Regions from separate parts of the Rhodococcus sp. WB9 genome, predicted to be linked through region 2. Evidence: riboswitches for the same ligand, from Rfam matches in the RefSeq annotation. Region 2 holds a riboswitch; the other holds the start of a gene.
What was found. A riboswitch is a leader RNA that binds a small molecule or an ion and turns the genes downstream of it on or off. The one in region 2 is predicted to bind glycine.
Positions count from the first base shown of each region.

Region 1: another riboswitch for glycine. It lies ahead of gcvP (aminomethyl-transferring glycine dehydrogenase); the one in region 2 lies ahead of FND50_RS32135 (DUF5058 family protein).

Region 1 is NZ_CP041769.1:4,843,939-4,853,374, forward strand. Features, by position in the region: gene FND50_RS22465 (substrate-binding domain-containing protein) at 1-1,656, shown strand, start outside; gene FND50_RS22470 (metallophosphoesterase) at 1,653-2,807, shown strand; gene gcvP (aminomethyl-transferring glycine dehydrogenase) at 2,853-5,705, opposite strand; glycine riboswitch at 5,881-6,004, opposite strand; gene FND50_RS22480 (MerR family transcriptional regulator) at 6,074-6,694, opposite strand; gene FND50_RS22485 (bifunctional nuclease family protein) at 6,979-7,452, opposite strand; gene FND50_RS22490 (MerR family transcriptional regulator) at 7,595-8,335, opposite strand; gene garA (glycogen accumulation regulator GarA) at 8,332-8,832, opposite strand; gene gcvH (glycine cleavage system protein GcvH) at 9,153-9,436, opposite strand, start outside.
Region 2 is NZ_CP041769.1:6,881,895-6,890,729, forward strand. Features, by position in the region: gene FND50_RS32115 (response regulator) at 1-1,328, opposite strand, end outside; gene FND50_RS32120 (MFS transporter) at 1,526-2,881, shown strand; gene FND50_RS32125 (amidohydrolase) at 2,951-4,174, opposite strand; gene FND50_RS32130 (hypothetical protein) at 4,226-4,963, opposite strand; gene FND50_RS32135 (DUF5058 family protein) at 4,993-5,721, opposite strand; glycine riboswitch at 5,809-5,909, opposite strand; glycine riboswitch at 5,913-6,004, opposite strand; gene lpdA (dihydrolipoyl dehydrogenase) at 6,206-7,579, opposite strand; gene lipA (lipoyl synthase) at 7,614-8,561, opposite strand.

The DNA of each region.
Region 1 (9,436 bases), 2.0 Mb from region 2:
GGAGTGGCTGCCGCGGGCGCCTGCGTCGAAGGCGAATCCGTGCTCGCGGTCGCGGCGGATCCCGATATCGCACCCCAGCTGCAGACTCTTGCCGACCATTTCACGGAGACGGCGCCGGTGATACGCGATCAGTGCGTGTCCGTGACGGTCACTGCCGTCGCGTCCGACGCAGTGCGCGACGCCTTGTCCGCGGGGCCGGACGGCGCGTGGGACGCAGCGGCCCTCGGACCTCGGCCCGCTCTGTGGATTCCGTCGAGCTCGCATTCCGTCAAGCAGGTGTCGGCAACCGGTGTCATCAGCGGCGAAGCGCGTCCCGTGGCGACCAGCCCGGTGGTGCTCGCGGTCCGGACGGCGTTCGCGAATGCGCCGGGCACGCCGGCGATCGACTGGAAGGACTTGCCGTCATTGCAGACCGGCCGCGATTCCCTCGCGGCTCTCGGTCTGCCGGGCTGGGGCAGCCTGGGCATGGCGCTCCCCGTCGGCCCCGGCGCCGAGAGTACGGAGATGGCAGTCGAGGCGGTCGCGGCCGCGGTCACGGGAAGCAGCACGGGTCCGGTGACGGAGGAGCAGGCGCGTTCCGCTCCGGTCACGTCGGCACTCACCGGTCTGGCGCTCGGCTACGAGGCGTCGTCGGGGACGAAGCCCGCGACGACGCGGGAGGCACTCACCGCGCTGGCCGAGCAGGGCGATCCTGCGACCTCCGACATCCACGCGGTCGCGGCCACCGAACAGCAGGTCTACCAGGCCCTGCGCGACGCACCCGGAGCCGACATCACCACATCGATACCGAGAGGCCCGACACCCGTGGCAGATCATCCGGCGGCCGTCCTGGCGGGCCCGGCCGTCGACGAGACGCAGAGCCGCGCCGCCGCGCAGTTCGCGGAGTTCGTCCGTCGACCCGAACAGGCGCAGGTCCTGGCCGACGCCGGGTTCCGGGTCGAGGGACTTGCCCGCCCCGACGACACCACGCTGGCCTTTCCCGGTTTCGAATCCACCCTGGTTCCCGCGGATGCGGCGGCTGCGGCCGAGCTGATGCACGTGATCCGGAATCCGATCACGCCCCGCACCTCCACCGTCCTGCTCGATGTTTCCAGCTCGATGGGTGAGCGCGAGGGAACGGCGACGCGCCTGGCGAACACGACGGCAGCGCTCGCAGCCCACGTCGACCGTGCTCCGGACTCATCGAACCTCGGACTGTGGGAGTACAGCACGACACTCGACGGGTCGCGCCCGTACACGACCGTGGTCGCGACCGGTCCGCTCTCGGCGGGCGGTTTCACCGAGGGCACCCGCAGGCAGGCCCTCGACGCCCGGCTCGCCAGGGCGACACCCGCCACCGGAACCTCCACGTACACGGCGCTCGAAGCTGCCTACAAGAGTGCGGTCGACGGATACACGCCGGGCCTCACCAACTCGGTGCTGCTCGTCACCGACGGCGCCAACGACGACTCCGTCGCGCGCGCGGATCTGCTGTCGGCCATCGCCGCGGCCTCGAACACGTCGAAGCCGGTGCGCATCGACGTGGTGACGATCGGCGAGAATTCCGACCTCAACACGTTGCAGGCGTTGGCCGATCGCACCGGCGGGTCGCTGGAGAAGGTCGCATCCACGGAGGGAGCGGCCTTGCCGACCGCGATCAGCAGGCTGCTGTCGTGACGAGGCTCCTGGTCTTCGCGGTCTTCCTCGCACTCGTCAGCTGGTGGCTCCACAGGCGACTCGTCCGGGCCACCGGGCTCGGCCGTCCCTGGTCGGTGGTCGTCGACGTGACCCTCGTGGTTCTGTGGGTTCTCGCGGTCATCGGCGTCGGCAGCGGCGAAGCCTTCGACCCGGGATGGGCGCGTCCCCCGGGGTGGATGGGCTGGGTGTGGCTCGGCGCGATGTTCTATCTGGTGCTCGGGCTTCTGCTGGTCGCACTGGTGTCACTGCTGACGCGGCTGTTCGGCCGCCTGCGCGGTACCGGAAACGGCGAACAGGTCGATCTGTCACGGCGGCGCGGCCTGCGCATCGCCACCGCCGTCGTCGTGGTGGGTGCCGTCGGCGCCGCCGGCTACGGGGTGTCGGAGGCCGCGCGGCCGCGGATCGTGCGGGTTCGGGTGCCGCTGAAACGTCTCCCCGCCGAGTTCGACGGTGTACGTGTGGCGCTCGTGTCCGACCTCCACGTCGGCCCGGCGCGAGGAGTGGATTTCACTCGGCGTGTGGTCGATTTGGTGAACGCGGAGCAGCCGGATCTTGTCGCGATCGCGGGCGATCTGGTCGACGGTACCGTCGCGAAGGTATCGCCCGATCTGCAACCGCTCGGCGACGTCGAGGCCCCGCTCGGGGTGTTCGGTGTCAGCGGCAATCACGAGTTCTACGCCGACGACGGTGGCCGATGGCTGGACGTGTGGGACCGACTGGGTATCCGGACGCTGCGCAACGAACGCGCGACGATCACCCGAGGCGACGCCACTCTCGACATCGCGGGCATCCACGACTACTCCTCGCCCGCCCCGTACGAACCCGATCTATCCGCCGCGCTCGCCGGACGCGATCCGTCGACGTTCGTCGTGCTGCTCGCGCACGAACCGCGGCAGGCACTGGAAGCGTCCGACCTCGGCGTCGACCTGCAACTGTCGGGGCACACCCACGGCGGGCAGATGTGGCCGTTGGGTTATCTGGTGCCGCTGCAGCAGCCGTCGGTGACGGGACTGGACCGCATCGGGAACACCGTCCTGTACACCACTCGCGGTGTGGGCACGTGGGGTCCGCCCGTGCGCGTGGCCGCCCCACCGGAGATCACGATCCTCGAGCTGGTGCGCGAGGACTGAGCGAGCGATGCCCGCCCCGCGTGAGTGGGCCGGGCATCGTCGGTGTCAGGCGCCTTCGAACGCGGAGATCGGCGGGCAGGAGCACACGAGGTTTCGGTCGCCGTGCGCGCCGTCGATGCGCCGGACCGCCGGCCACACCTTCGGCCGTGCCTTGCCGCGGGGGAACACCGCCGTCTCACGGGTGTAGGGGTGGTTCCACTCCGCTGCGAGGCAACCGGCCGTGTGCGGGGCACCGCGCAACGGGTTGTCATCCACCGGCCACTCCCCCGTACCCACGCGGTCGATCTCGGCGCGGATCGCGATCATCGCCTCGCAGAAGGCGTCGATCTCTTCGAGGTTCTCGCTCTCGGTGGGCTCCACCATCAGGGTGCCCGCCACCGGGAAGCTCATCGTCGGTGCGTGGAAACCGTAGTCGGCGAGGCGCTTTGCGACGTCGTCCACGGTCACACCGGTGTCCTTGGTGATCGGCCGGAGGTCGAGGATGCACTCGTGGGCCACCATTCCCCCCTCGCCGGTGTAGAGGACGGGGAAGTACTCGTCCAGGCGGCGCGCGATGTAGTTGGCCGAGGCGATGGCGGTCAGGCTTGCGCGACGCAGCCCGACGGCGCCCATCATCCGGATGTACGCCCACGTGATCGGGAGGATCGACGCACTGCCGTACGGGGCCGCCGAGATCGGTCCGGCGGTGCCGAGTTCGGGTGCGAGCGGATGGCCGGGCAGGAACGGCGTGAGGTGGGACCGCACACCGATCGGACCGACACCGGGGCCACCGCCACCGTGCGGGATGCAGAACGTCTTGTGCAGGTTGAGGTGGCTCACGTCGCCGCCGAACCGGCCGGGACGGGCCAGGCCGACCAGGGCGTTGAGGTTGGCGCCATCGACGTACACCTGGCCGCCGGCGTCGTGGACGGCAGCGCAGATGTCGGCGATCTCGTGCTCGTACACACCGTGCGTGGACGGGTAGGTGATCATGATCGCGGCGAGACGCTCGGCATGGTCGGCGATCTTCGCCCGCAGGTCGTCCAGGTCCACGTCACCGTTCGGGCGGCACGCGACGACCTCGACGCGCATCCCGGCCATGACCGCGGATGCGGCGTTGGTGCCGTGGGCGCTCGACGGGATGAGGCACGTGTCGCGGTGGTCGTCGCCGCGGCTGAGGTGGTAGTTGCGGATCGCGAGCAACCCCGCGTACTCGCCCTGGCTACCGGCATTCGGCTGCAGGCTGACCGCGTCGTAGCCGGTGACGGCGACGAGCCAGTTCTCGAGGTCCTTGATGATGCGGAGAATTCCCGGTGTGTCCCCGGTCGGCGCGAACGGGTGCAGTCCGGCGAACGCTGGCCAGGTGATCGCCTCCATCTCGGCGGTGGCATTGAGCTTCATCGTGCAGGAACCGAGCGGGATCATGCTGCGGTCGAGTGCGATGTCCTTGTCGGACAACGCCCGCAGGTAGCGCAGCATCGCCGTCTCGGTGCGGTACCGGGTGAACGCCTCGTGCTGCAGGTAGTCGGATCCACGGAGCTGCGAGTCGGGGACGGACGTGCCCGCGTCCTCGGTCACGGCGCCTTCGCCACCGAACGCCGCGAGCACGTGGGCGACGTCGTCGTCGGTGGTAGCTTCGTCGCACGCGATGGCGACGTGATCGGCGTCGACGAGCCGTAGGTTGATCCCCGCGTCCTTCGCCTTCGTCACCACGTCCGCCGCCCGGCCGTCGACTCGCACGAGAATGGTGTCGAAGAAGTGCTCGTGGACGACGACCGCCCCGGTCTTGCGGAGCGCGGCCGCCAGGGAGTGCGCCGTGTTCGCGACGCGCAGGGCGATCGCCTTCAGTCCCTCGGCGCCGTGGTAGCTGGCGTACATGGCCGCCAGAATCGCCAGCAGCACCTGTGCGGTGCAGATGTTCGACGTCGCCTTCTCGCGGCGAATGTGCTGCTCCCGGGTCTGCAGCGCCAGCCGGTACGCCTTGTCACCGTCGGCGTCGACGGAGACGCCCACCAGACGCCCGGGGAGTTGACGTGCGTGCTTGGTGTGCACGGCGAGGTAGCCGGCGTGCGGGCCACCGAAGCCCATGGGGACACCGAACCGCTGGGTGGTGCCGAAGCAGGCGTCGGCCCCGATCTCGCCGGGCGGGGTGAGGAGGGTGAGCGCCAGCAGATCTGCCCCGACGGCGACCAGTGCGCCGCGCTCGTGGGCGGCGGCGATCACATCGGTGTAGTCGACGATGCGGCCGGACCCGCCGGGCATCTGCGCGAGGACGCCGAAGAAGTCACCGTCCGGCAGGCCGGCGGACAGGTCGGCCACCACGATCTCGATGCCGAGCGGCTCGGCCCGGGTCTCGACGACGGCCAGCGTCTGCGGGAACAGGTCGGCGTCGACGACGAACCGCGGGGAGTTGCTCTTGCTCGCGCGGCGCAGCAGTGTCATCGCCTCGGCGGCGGCGGTGGCCTCGTCGAGCATCGACGAGTTGGCGACCTCCATGCCGGTCAGGTCGGCGACCATCGTCTGGAAGTTGAGGAGGGCTTCGAGGCGGCCCTGGCTGATCTCGGGCTGGTACGGCGTGTAGGCCGTGTACCAGGCCGGGTTCTCGATGATGTTCCGGATCAGGACCGGCGGGGTGAGGGTGTCGTAGTAGCCGAGACCGATCATGGACGTCGCCACGGTGTTCTGTGCGGCGAGTGCGGACAGTTCGGCGAGCGCTTCGTGCTCGGACACCGGGGCGGGCAGCGCGTCGAGCCCGTCCGCGATGCCGCCCGTGACCCCGTCCAGGATGACGGCGGGGACGGCCTTCGACGCGAGGTCGTCGAGCGAATCAGCTCCGATTAACTCGAGAATGTGCGCGAGTTCCGCAGCGTTCGGGCCGACATGACGATCGGCGAATGTACGGCTTCCAGCGTCGATCACGACAACTCCCAAGCAGTTCGGAGGATCAGGACACGCTCCGCGTAGCGGAACGTCCCTCCCCCTCTGTCGCCTGCTCGAGTCGAGCGCCTGAGAGATTCGGGTACCGTCGTTCACCTGTGAAGACGGCCCTTTCCCCGTGGGCGGGTGGGTGCTCCCACCGCTTTCCAGAGACGTCGGAGCCCGCACGGTCCTGTCTGCCTGAGAGATTGACGGGGAGGTGTTGCTCCTTCGGCGCCCGAACTCCCGCACACACGATGTTTCTGTGCTTGCAGTGCCCGGAACTCTCCCGCACGGCGTCGACGCACAGCCAGTCTATGTCACGGCTGCAGAGGACGGCGCAGGCAGCGCCGCGCTCCGGTGGATGCGGGCTAGCCCGTCTTGCGGCTCGCGCGGTTCTTGCGCCGCGACGCCAGTTCGTCCTCGGGGCTCTGCTCGCTCGCGCCGCCGTCGGCGCGCTCTGCCGGGAAATCGGCGATGGTGCCGGTCAGTTCGCGCATGGCGCCGCTCACCGCGATACCGAAGACGCCCTGCCCGCCCTGGAGCAGATCGACGACCTCTTCGGGCGAGGTGCACTCGTAGACCGTGGTCCCGTCCGAGAAAAGTGTGATCTTGGCCAAGTCCCGCACTCCGCGCTTACGGAGGTGGTCGACGGCCACGCGGATGTTCTGCAAGGATATTCCGGTGTCGAGCAGACGCTTGACGATCTTGAGGACGAGGATGTCTTTGAACGAGTACAGCCGTTGGCTGCCCGAACCTGCTGCGCCGCGAATGGACGGCACGACGAGGGATGTGCGAGCCCAGTAATCGAGCTGGCGGTAGGTGATTCCCGCGATCTGGCAGGCGATGGGGACGCGGTATCCGACGAGGTCGTCGGGCACGGAATCGTCCGGGAAGAGGCCCGGTTGGATCTCCTCGGAGCTGAATTCGGACTCGGCAACGTTGTCGCCGGGCGCAAGATTCAGCGCATTCTCCTGCGGCCGATCTCCCACTGACTACTCCCTCTCGCATGTTGCACTGAACCCGACGATCAGTGCGCCTGTGACGCGCGTCGCCAGTGTCCGCGGCACAGCCGCAGCACATCGAGCGGCGCAAGCGCCACCAGTGACATCGAGCAAGTCCGTACCCTGAACCTACTCAGCGTACGCCCGATACAATCTGCAGGGCAGATAATCACTGCACCGAACGCTATGACTCCGAAGAGACGGGGTCAACGCAACGCGCCGGAAGAACCTCAACCGTTACTGCGCGCCCGAGGCTCTTCCGCAGATGCAATCTAGCCGTCAGTGGCCTTGAAATCGTCCGGCGACACGGACTCGAGGAATTCTTTGAACTTCTCGACCTCGTCCTCACGCTCGTCGGGCATGACCAGACCGGCCTCCGTGAGTACCGCCTCCTCGGCGAAGATCGGTACCCCGATCCGCAGTGCGATGGCGATGGAGTCGGACGGGCGGGCCGAGACGCGGGTGTTCTGGTCGAACACGAGGTCGGCGTAGAACGTGCCCTCGCGCAGGTCCACGATGCGAACTTCCTTCAGCGTGCGGCCGAAGGCTTCGATCAGGTTCTTGATCAGGTCGTGGGTCAGCGGACGCGCCGGCTCGACGCCCTGCTGTTCGAGTGCGATCGCGGTGGCCTCGGTCTGGCCGATCCAGATGGGCAGGTACCGCTCGCCGTCGGTTTCACGCAACAGCAGAACAGGTTGGTTTTGGGGCTGCTCGACACGAACTCCGATCACGTGCATTTCGCTCATCGCGTCTGCCTCCACCCTGCAATGGTCCGTCCGCGGCACACAATGCCGTACCAGGATTCTATTCGATTCGTGTCTGCTCTTCGACCGTACAGCCGTTCGAGCGCAGCGTCGTTGGGAAGTTGGGACGGTCGGCGAGCTCAGCTCACCGATCGAGCGCACCCCGGACTGCCGACTTCACCAGGCAGGTGTGCAACGTCAGGGACAGGGCGGCCAGTTCGCGCACCATCTCCTCGGCGCGATCACGTGCGCCGGCGTCGCGGCCCTTGGCGACGGGGCCGGCGATCTGCGCGACCAAGCCGGCCTCGCGGTCGGCCGCCAGTTTGAACGCCCTCAGGTGCCGCACCTCGAGTCCGAATTCGGACATCGCCCTCGCGGTGCGCGCGAGGGTCACCGCGTCCTCGTCGAAGAACCCCGCCGGCCCGGGAACGACCAGCCCTCCGCGGGTCAGTTCGCCGAGGTACTTCTCGTCGATTCCCGCCCGGGAGATCAGGTCGTCGCGACTGATCCGCACCTCGCGGTCGGCGCGGAACTCCTCCGGGGACACCTCGCCCGGGGCCACGGTGAGCGCGCGCGGCCGGCGCGGCGACGAATCGCCTGCGCCGACCGTGGCCACACCTCTGTCGATGGCCTCGAGCTGCTCCTTGATGACCTTCAGCGGCAGATACTGATCGCGCTGCGCAGTGAGGACGTAGCGCAGTCGTTCACAGTCGGCGATCGAGAAACGCCGATACCCCGAGGGTGTGCGCTGGGGGCTGATGAGACCCTCGGCTTCGAGGAATCGGATCTTCGAGATCGTCACATCAGGAAAATCGGGGCGCAGTCGATCCAGCACGGAGCCGATCGACATCCCCGATTGCGCCTGCTGCTGCCGCACCGCGGTCATTGGCTACCCGCACCAGCTGACGTCTCACCGATCTGCGAGCCACCGGCCGTGGTCCGGGGTCCGGTCAGGAAGACCAGTCGGAACTTGCCGATCTGGACCTCGTCACCGTTCGCCAGGACAGCCGAGTCGACCGGCTCGCGGTTGACGTAGGTGCCGTTGAGGCTGCCGACGTCGACCACCTGGAACTCGTCGTCCTCCTGGCGGAACTCCGCATGACGACGGCTGACGGTCACGTCGTCGAGGAAGATGTCGCTGTCGGGGTGCCGTCCTGCGGACGTCGTCGGCTGGTCGAGCAGGAAGCGCGACCCAGCGTTCGGTCCACGCTTGACGACGAGCAGAGCAGAGCCTGCGGGCAGTCCCTCCACACCCGACACCGGGGCTTCCGGAGCCTGGGTTGCCGAGGAGCTGTCGAGCTCATTGAGAAAGTCCGCGCGGAAGACCGACGTGGTTTCCGCCGGCGTCTCCCCATAGACCGCGTCGTTGCCGTTCTCGCTCACCGTTTCTCCTCCTAGTTCGATCATCCAGCAAGATTCGCTGGACTACGCAATGCCACTCGGTACTACATAATTCGGTTCCCGTGCACATTAACTTCTGTGCAAACTCCCACGATCACATTCAAACTACGGACCTGCGCCCCGACACGGCACATGCGTTCAACATCGACCGTACCCTGCGCACGCCGGTGCGTGTAGTGAGACAGGCCGCCAGCACATTACGAACCGGTATTCCGACAGCGGATTTCTCCGGCAACCCCGTTTTCCGGGCTGTCGGCATCTTCCGAAACTATCCGATTACCGCCTCGCGTGTTGTCGGGAAATTATCCTGCCGTGATGTCTGCATAGCCGGCGGCGTCCAGCATTTCGGCCAGTGCCGCCTCGAGGGTCGCCTCGTCGTCGACGCCGAGGTCCACCAGCCACCCCTGCCCGTAGGGCGCGGAGTTCACGAGTTCCGGGTTGCCGTCCAGATCGGCATTGGCGGCAACGACTTTCGCCGTCAGCGGGGCGAAGATGTCGGAGACGCTCTTGGTGGATTCCACCTCGCCGAACGATTCGCCCGCCGTCACTGCCTCGTCGACCGCCGGAAGCTGGACGAACACGACGT
Region 2 (8,835 bases):
TGCGCGGCGGCCGAATCGAACATGCTCACGCAGTCGGCCGTCAATTGGCCGATATCAGTCGGCTCCGTGTGTGGCAGAAGCTGGCCGGCTTCCGCCTTGGACAGATCGAGAAGGCCGTCGACGAGCTGCTGCAGCCGGACCGCCGCACGATAGGCGGCCGCGATCGCTTCGCGCCGATCTGCGGGAGACTCGTCCTCGGACTGCTCGCGCACAATCTCGAGGGGTCCGAGCAACAGGGTCAGCGGGGTACGGAACTCGTGACTGACGTTCTGGAAGAACCGCGTCTTCGCAGCGTCGAGTTCCGCCAGTGCAGCGGCGCGGTCCCGCTCGAACTCGTAGGCCAGGGCGTCCGTGACCAGGGTCGACACCTTCGCCGTGACCAGCTCGACGAAGCCCCGATACGCGTCGTCGAAGGCGCGATACGGACTGATCCCGAGCACCAGCACACCTACCGGCTCCGCGTGACCCGTCACGATCAACGGGCACAGCCTCACCTCCGTCACCGCCTTCGACCCGGCAGGCTCGAACGCCACTCCCGACGCCCGGACACGGTGGCGGGTGACGTCGGTCGCCGGGATCCAGGCGGGCCTGAACTCGCCGTCGTAGTCCACCCCGGCGGCGCCGACGAGCACAAGGTCGTCGGGCTCGTCGTCACCCGAGCCGCCGGCGACCTCCCGGCGGAGGTAGATCGCGGCCAGCGGAACGTCTTGCCCGTTGTCGCCGAGTACCCGCACGACCGCACGACAGGCATCGACGAGCGGATCGTCGCCGCCTGCGGTGGAGACCATGCCCAGTTGCCGCAGAGTCTCGAGTCGGCGCTCGCCGACCACGGTCGCGGTCACATCGGTCGTCGCCACGAAGATCCCGGCGACGTTCCCGTCCTCGTCCTGCACCGGACTGTAGGAGAACGTCCAGTACGTCTCCTCGAGGTACCCGTGCCGCAGCAGGTACAGCGGCTGATTCTCTGTGTAGGTCGCTGCGCCACCCGACATCACCTGCTCGGCGAGCGGTCCCACCTCGTCCCAGATCTCCGCCCAGCACTGCGCCCCAGGTTCACCGATCGCCGCGGGGTACTTGGCACCGAGGACCCGGGTGTACGCGTCGTTGAAGATCTGCACGAGCTCAGGCCCCCACCAGAGCAACATCGGGACCTCGGAGGGCAGCACGGTCCGTACTGCCGCCCGCAGTTCGACAGACCAGGTCTCGACCGGGCCCAGCGGCGTGGCCGCCCAATCGGTGCGGCGTAGCCGCTCCCGTGTCTCGCCCGGCCCGGCGAACAACCGATCCGCCGACCAGGCGTTACCGAAACCCGAGCCAGTCACATCCATGGACCTTTCGCCCACTGCCGGTCGCCCGGTCCCCATCCAGTTGTCATCACTGAAATGATCACCCAGCACCGCATCCCACCGCCACTTCTGTATTCCGACATTCGGAAGTGAAGTTGGAAACGAGTGACCTCTCCGCCACGGTAGGTGAGTCGTGAGCCACATCACAGCCCACCTCCGAGGAAGAGCAGGTCCCGCGCATGCAATTCGACCTACGCGAACGCATCGACAGCAGTCCGATGACGCGCTACCAATGGGGCGCCATCGCCATCTGCGGTCTACTCAACGTGCTCGACGGCTTCGACGTCCTCGTCATGGCGTTCACCGCACAGTCGGTGTCGCAGGAGTGGGATCTGTCCGGCTCCGTCGTCGGCCTCCTGCTCAGCGCCGGACTGTTCGGCATGGCCGCGGGATCGCTGTTCCTGGCACCGTGGGCTGACACCATCGGCCGCCGCGCCATGATCCTGCTGTGCCTGGCACTCGCGTCGACGGGCATGCTGCTGTCGGCGATCAGCCAGAACGCGATGCAACTCGGCCTGCTCCGCGCCCTCACCGGCGTCGGCATCGGCGGAATCCTCGCCAGCAGCAACGTCATCGCCAGTGAGTACGCGTCGAACCGCTGGCGCGGGCTCGCAGTGAGTCTCAATTCCACCGGTTACGCCGTCGGCGCCACCCTCGGCGGAATCATCGCCGTCGTCCTGCAGAACTCGCTCGGCTGGCGTTCGGTGTTCCTGTTCGGTGGACTGTGCACGGCGGCGATAATCCCCGTCGTCTACGCCCGGCTCCCCGAATCGATCGACTTCCTGCTCGTCCGGCGACCGGCCAACGCCCTCGACCGGATCAACGCCTTCGCCCATCGGGTCGGTCAGCCGCGACTCGACGAGCTGCCCGCACCGCGTGCCGCCGCCACCGCCGACGCCGGATTCGCGATGCGCGTCCTGCTGTCCCCCCAGCGCCGCCGCAGCACACTCCTGGTGTGGTTCGCGTTCTTCATGGCGATGTTCGGCTTCTACTTCGTCACCAGCTGGACCCCGAAACTGCTGGTCGAGGCGGGCATGTCCGCGAACCAGGGCGTCACCGGCGGAGTGCTCCTCAACCTCGGCGGCATCTTCGGCGCCACCCTGCTCGGGGCGCTGTCCGCACGTTTCGCGCTGAAGCGTGTGCTCATCGCCTACATGGCGATCGCGGGCGTACTGCTCGTCGTTTTCGTGCCCGCCACCGCGTCCATCGTCATCGCGTTCCTGCTCGGCGCCCTGATCGGCGTCTTCGCCAACGGCTGCATCGCCGGGCTGTACGCGATCACGCCGTCGGTCTACTCGCCCGCCGTCCGGGCCACCGGCGTCGGCTGGGGCATCGGCATCGGCCGCGTCGGCGCCATCGCGTCCCCGATCGTCGCGGGCGCCCTCCTCGACCGCGACTGGTCGCCCACTCAGCTGTACATCCTCGTCGCCGTGTCCTTCGTCCTCGCTGGACTCGCCGTATCGCGACTGCGGTTCGAGAAGACCGGCGTGGACGCCGGGGACGCCACCGCAGATGCGCCGCTGACCACCCACTGAGGCGGCTCCGCCGCCCGTGCGCCTTTCTGGTTGCTGGAACAACCACAAAGGCGCACGGGCCCGGAGGGCCTAGAGCCCGACCTTCGACAGGATCGCCGTCATCGCCGCCTGGACGCCGGTGGACAGGGTGGGCTCCGCGACGGGGGCGAAGAACGGTGAGTGGTTCACCGGCACAGGCTTTCCGCTCTCGAGGGTCTCCGCGGTGTGGCCACCGAACATCCAGAACACCGACGGCACGCCGATCACCTCGGCGAGCAGACCGAAGTCCTCCGAACCCATCATCGGGGACGACGGCTCGACGTTGTTCTCGCCCAGCACCTTCTGGAGTTCGGCGACGAGTTCTGCGGTGGCATCGGGATCGTTGTAGTTGCGCGGGAACGTGTACAGCTCCTCGATCAGCGGCTTCGGCGCCCCGGATGCGGCGGCCTCGGCGTAGATGATGCGGCGCAGCGCGGCGTTGACCTGCTCGCGCACCTCGGGGTCGAGGGTGCGCACGTTGATCGTGAACTCGGCCCGGTCCGCGATGATGTTTTCCTTCAACTCCGCGTGGAACGTGGCGACCGTGACCACCGCCGGCTTCAGGGGGTGCACTTCGCGGGACACGATGGTCTGGATGCGGTTGATCATGTTGACACCCTGGATGATCGGGTCGATCGAATCCTGGGGCTGGGAGCCGTGCGACCCCTGGCCGTAGACGGTGACCTTCAGCGAATCGGCCATGGCCATCGCGTCGCCACTCGTGACGTGCACGGTGCCGGCCAGCATCGGCCCGACGTGCTGCCCGAAGATGATCTCCGGCTTGGGTGCCCGGTCCCACAGACCGTCCTCGACCATCGCCTTCGCCCCGGCCGCCGTTTCCTCGCCCGGCTGGAAGAGGAACACGATCGTTCCGGCCCACGCCTCCCGCGCACCGGCGAGCAGTTCGGCGACGGTGAGGAGGGTGGCGACGTGCGTGTCGTGGCCGCAGCCGTGCATCACGGGCACCTCGGTGCCGTCGTCGAGGCGCCCGGTGGCCGCGCTGGCGTAGTCGACGCCGGTGTCCTCCGCGATCGGCAGCCCATCCGAATCGGCGCGGAAGGCCACCGTGGGGCCTTCGCCGTTGGTCAGGACACCCACCACGCCGGTGCCGCCGCAGACGAAGGTGTCGATCCCGAGGGCGACGAGGGAACTCTGGATCAGCTCGGCGGTCTTGTGTTCCTGCATCGACAGTTCCGGGTTCGCGTGCAGGTGGTGGTACAGGTCGTGCATCTTCGTCCGCAGCTCGTCGGTGAGCGCGATCGGCAGGTCGGTCATGAAGCCTTCTTTCGAATCAGGTGAAGGTGAGATGTCTCCGCGTATCGATTCTTACTCGATGGTCGCGAGCTCGGCCGGGCTCTGGTCGTTCTTGTTCCGGAGGAACCAGGCGAGGACCGCCGTGACGATCACGGCGATGGCGGTGGACGACAGCGCGAGGCTCGGCATCGCCGGAACCACGACGAACGTGATGATCGCGGCCACCAGCAGCGCGACCACCGTGGCCCGGGGCTGCTTCATCGACACGATCGCCTGCACGAGGACCGCCCCCAGGACCGAGGGAAGGATGTACGAACGGGTGACGGTCACGATGTCGGCGGGTATCACACTGATCAGCCAGGTGCCGAGCAGCCCGACGAACACGGCCAGCGACACTAGGTGCACCATCGCGGCGCCGCAGATCGCCAGGACCGCAGCGAGTTCGGCCCGCTTGGTTCCCGGTTTCGCTCCGATGTTCGTCTGCGCGATCAGCGCGGCAGGCAACAGCTTGTTCGCGATATTGCCGATCATGAACGCCTGGTACATCGCGGCCGGACCGAGGATGGGGAAATAGGTCAGGGGCTCGACCAGCCAGATGATGAAGAATGTCCCGGCCACCGCAGCGAACGCGGTCCACAACTGGCCTGCGGTGACGTCCACCTCACCCGAGAACACCAGATACAGGGGCGCGCCGATCGACAGGAGCAACCCGATGATCATCGTGATACGACCCCAGCGGGACGTCGTCTTGTCGAACTCGGCGAGTTCACGTGCGCCGGTGGACACCGTTACGGCTTCGTCGGTAGTCATCGAAAAGTCCTTTCCGTGCGAGTCGTGAATCAGGAGGTGACGAGGTCGGTGACGGTGAGGGCCACGAGGATCGAAATGCCCAGCCCCCATTCGCGGAGCCAGCTCTTGCCGAACGTCTGGGCCACGAACAGGCAGATCCCCATCGCGACGGCGGAGGCGGCGAACGCGACGATGTGATAGCTGGACTTCGTCAATTCCTGAAAGCCCAGCGACGCGAACGCGCCGATCAGGGCCGCGGACGGAACGACGGCCATCAACGCCGGATTCACCGTGCGGATCTTCGCGTCACCCCGCTTGAGCAGCGGAGTGAGGACGAGCGCGGACAGCATCCACATCACGCCGCCGATGCTCATCGCGAAGAAGGCGACGACGAAGACGTTCTGGGTGTACGTGTCGGCGCCGAGTTTCGCGCCCATCGAGTCGGCGGCGATGCTGGCCGCGGACACGTCGTACGCGGCCGAGCCGATCAGGCCGATGCGGGCCAGGACAGCGGGCGTGCCGAAGAGGGCGAGGAGGGCAATCGCCACGAGGCAGACCGCCAGGGACGGTCCGATCGCCGACACGGCACCGGAGCGGAACGACACTTTCATGTCTTCCGGTGACATGTCCGCGACGGGTGCCACCTTGCGGACCGCGGTCATGTAGATCGCCGACTGAACGACGATGACGACGAAGATGCCGGCAACGGCCACCCAGAGAACAGGCGAGTTGGCGACAGCCATGATGTCCGTGGATGCCCCACTAGCAGTCACATTCATGGATCTCCCAGGGAGAGTGAGTAACCGGCGAACCGATCACTCGAGCGATGTGAGGGTGATCCGGTGGCTCACCTCGGTTGACACCCGCTCTGTTCTGTAACCTGAGAGTTTGGAGACACACTCGTGCGAGTGGTCATCGTGCCCCGTCGGTGAACGTGCCGTTACAGGCGACACGCTGCTCTCCAGAGTTCCCGACCCTGACTGTCCTGGTGCCTGAGAGTTTGTGGGTACTTGCTCCTTCGGCGCCCGGGACTCGGTCCCGGAACTCTCCAGCCAGGTTCATAGGGAGAAACCACTTTGATGGTTCCGAATCGAACTGACTCGAGACGTACTGTTCCGCAGACGTATTACGAAAACATGACTCCGTCGTTCCGGCGTGTTAATTCACCCTCCCGGGAGGAAATCGCCAGTGCGCGTTCGCATACCGAACACCCCATGTGAGTGGCAAAGCGTGCGCCAGCACACTTTGCCACTCACATGGGGGTCAGCCGTGGACGTGGAGTGGTTTGCCGGCCACTGCCATCAGCGCCTCACCGAGCGCCTCGCCCTGAGTGGGGTGGGCGTGCACGAACTTCGCCGCCTGCGCGGCGTCGACCTCGAAGTTGTAGAGCAGCTGCGCCTCACCGATCAGCTCACCGACTCGGTCGCCGACCATGTGCACGCCGACCACGACCCCGGTCGGCGCCACCACGAGTTTGACCGCCCCCGACGTCTTCAGGATCTGGCTCTTGCCGTTGCCGGCGAGGTCGTAGGTGACGGTCTCGACGTTCTCGCCGAACTTCTCCCGGGCCGCGGTCTCGGTCAACCCGACGGACGCGACCTCGGGGTGGGAGTAGGTGACACGAGGGATGCCGGTCTCGTCGATGACGTCCGGACGGAGCCCGGCGATTTCCTCGGCCACGAAGATGCCCTGCTGGAACCCGCGGTGGGCCAGCTGGAGCCCGGGGACGATGTCGCCGACCGCGAAGACGTTCGGCACCGTGGTGCGCAGTCGGTCACTGGTCACCACGAAGCCCTTTTCGAGCATCACTCCGGTCTCCTCGTACCCCATGGACGCGGTGTTGGGTCCGCGCCCCACTGCGACCAGCAGGACGTCGGCGTCGAGTATGTCGCCGGAGCCGAGGGTTACCGACACTGCATCCGCGTCCTGCGTCACCTCCGTCACCCGCACACCTGTCTTCGCGGTGATCTTGCGGCGACGGAACGCCCGCTCGAGGTACTTGGAGATCGTCTCGTCCTCGTTCGGCACCAGCCGAGGCATCGCCTCGACGATCGTCACCGACGCACCGAACGACGCCCAGACACTGGCGAATTCGACGCCGATGACGCCGCCGCCGAGAATGATCGCCTTCTTCGGGACCGACGGCAACACGAGAGCCTGGTCGCTGGTGACGACCCGGCCACCGATGCCGATGCCGGGTAGCGTTTTCGGCGACGACCCCGTTGCCAGGACGACGGCGCCGCCCGTGATCAACTCGTCGTCGACCTCCACTCCGTTGGGTCCGACCAACCGTCCACGGCCGTTGACGACGGTAATGCCGTACGAGTCGACGAGGCCCTGCAGTCCCTTGTGCAGGCGGGTGACGATCGTATTCTGGTAGCTCAGCACCTTCTCGAGGTCGACACCGTCGAACGTGACGTCGACACCGAACTGCGAGGCCGTGCGCGCACTGTCGGCGACTTCGGCGGAGTGCAGCAGCGCCTTCGTCGGAATGCACCCCTGATGCAGGCACGTGCCGCCGAGTTCGTTCTCCTCGATGAGAATGACCGAACGGCCCAGTTCGGCCGAGCGGATGGCGGCCGCGTAGCCGCCGGAACCGCCGCCGAGGACGACGACATCTGCAGATCGGTGGGACATGGTAACTCCTTGCTGGAACGGAAGAGAATGGGGTTCAGTGAATTGCGTTCGCGGCGACGGCTTCTGCGTGCAAGTGACCGGCACGGTAGGAGGAGCGCACGAGCGGACCGGACAGGACGCCGAGGAATCCGATCTCGCGGGCGATCCCATCGAGCGTGACGAACTCGTCCGGCGTCGCCCACCGCGCCACCGGGTGATGCCGGGCCGACGGCCGGAGGTACTGCGTGATGGTGATCAACTGGCAGCCGGCGGTATGCAGGTCCCGGAGGGCCAGGATCACCTCATCCGTGGTCTCCCCCATCCCGAGGATCAGGTTCGACTTGGTGATCAGGCCGTCCTCCCGAGCCCGCGTGATCACCTCGAGGGACCGCTCGTACGTGAAGGCGGGCCGGATACGACGGAAGATCCGGGGAACGGTCTCCACATTGTGCGCGAGTACTTCCGGGCGGGTGTCGAACACCTCGCGTAGTTGCGCAGCGTCGGCATTGAAATCGGGGATCAGCAGTTCGACGCCGGTGCCCGGGCACAGTTCGTGAATCTGCCGGACCGTCTCGGCGTACAGCCAGGCGCCGCCGTCCGGCAGATCGTCACGGGCCACGCCGGTGACGGTGGCGTACCGCAGGCCCATGGTCTGCACCGACTCCGCGACCCTCCTGGGTTCGCCCCGATCGAGTGCGGCGGGGCGGCCTGTGTCGATCTGGCAGAAGTCGCACCGCCGGGTGCACTGGCTTCCACCGATGAGGAACGTCGCCTCACGGTCCTCCCAGCATTCGAAGATGTTGGGACATCCCGCTTCTTGACACACGGTGTGCAGGTTCTCACGGTCGACGAGGGCGGCGAGGTCCCGGTATTCGGGGCCCGTCCGCATCTGCACCTTCATCCACGACGGTTTGCGTTCGACCGGGGTCTGAGCGTTGCGGACTTCGAGGCGGAGCAGTCGGCGGCCATCCGCAGCGACGGGGGGTGACTCAGGCGCAGTCATGTGAGGAACTCCTAGGACCGGTCGAAACCGGTCGGTATGCGACGTCCGTGCCGGGCGGTGGACAGCGCGGCACCGGGGAAGGGTGAGCGGGGAGAGCAAGAACACATCGACAACCGTTGCGGCTGCGGACATCTGGGCTCTCGTCAGCCGGCGTGTGCGGTCACGTCCGAGCGAAGATGCATCGAGGATGCCAAACGACGAGGACTTTTGGCAAGACCGTCGGTCCGAGGAGACAAACCCGCGGCGTCTGTGTACTGTTTGGCCAATCACAACT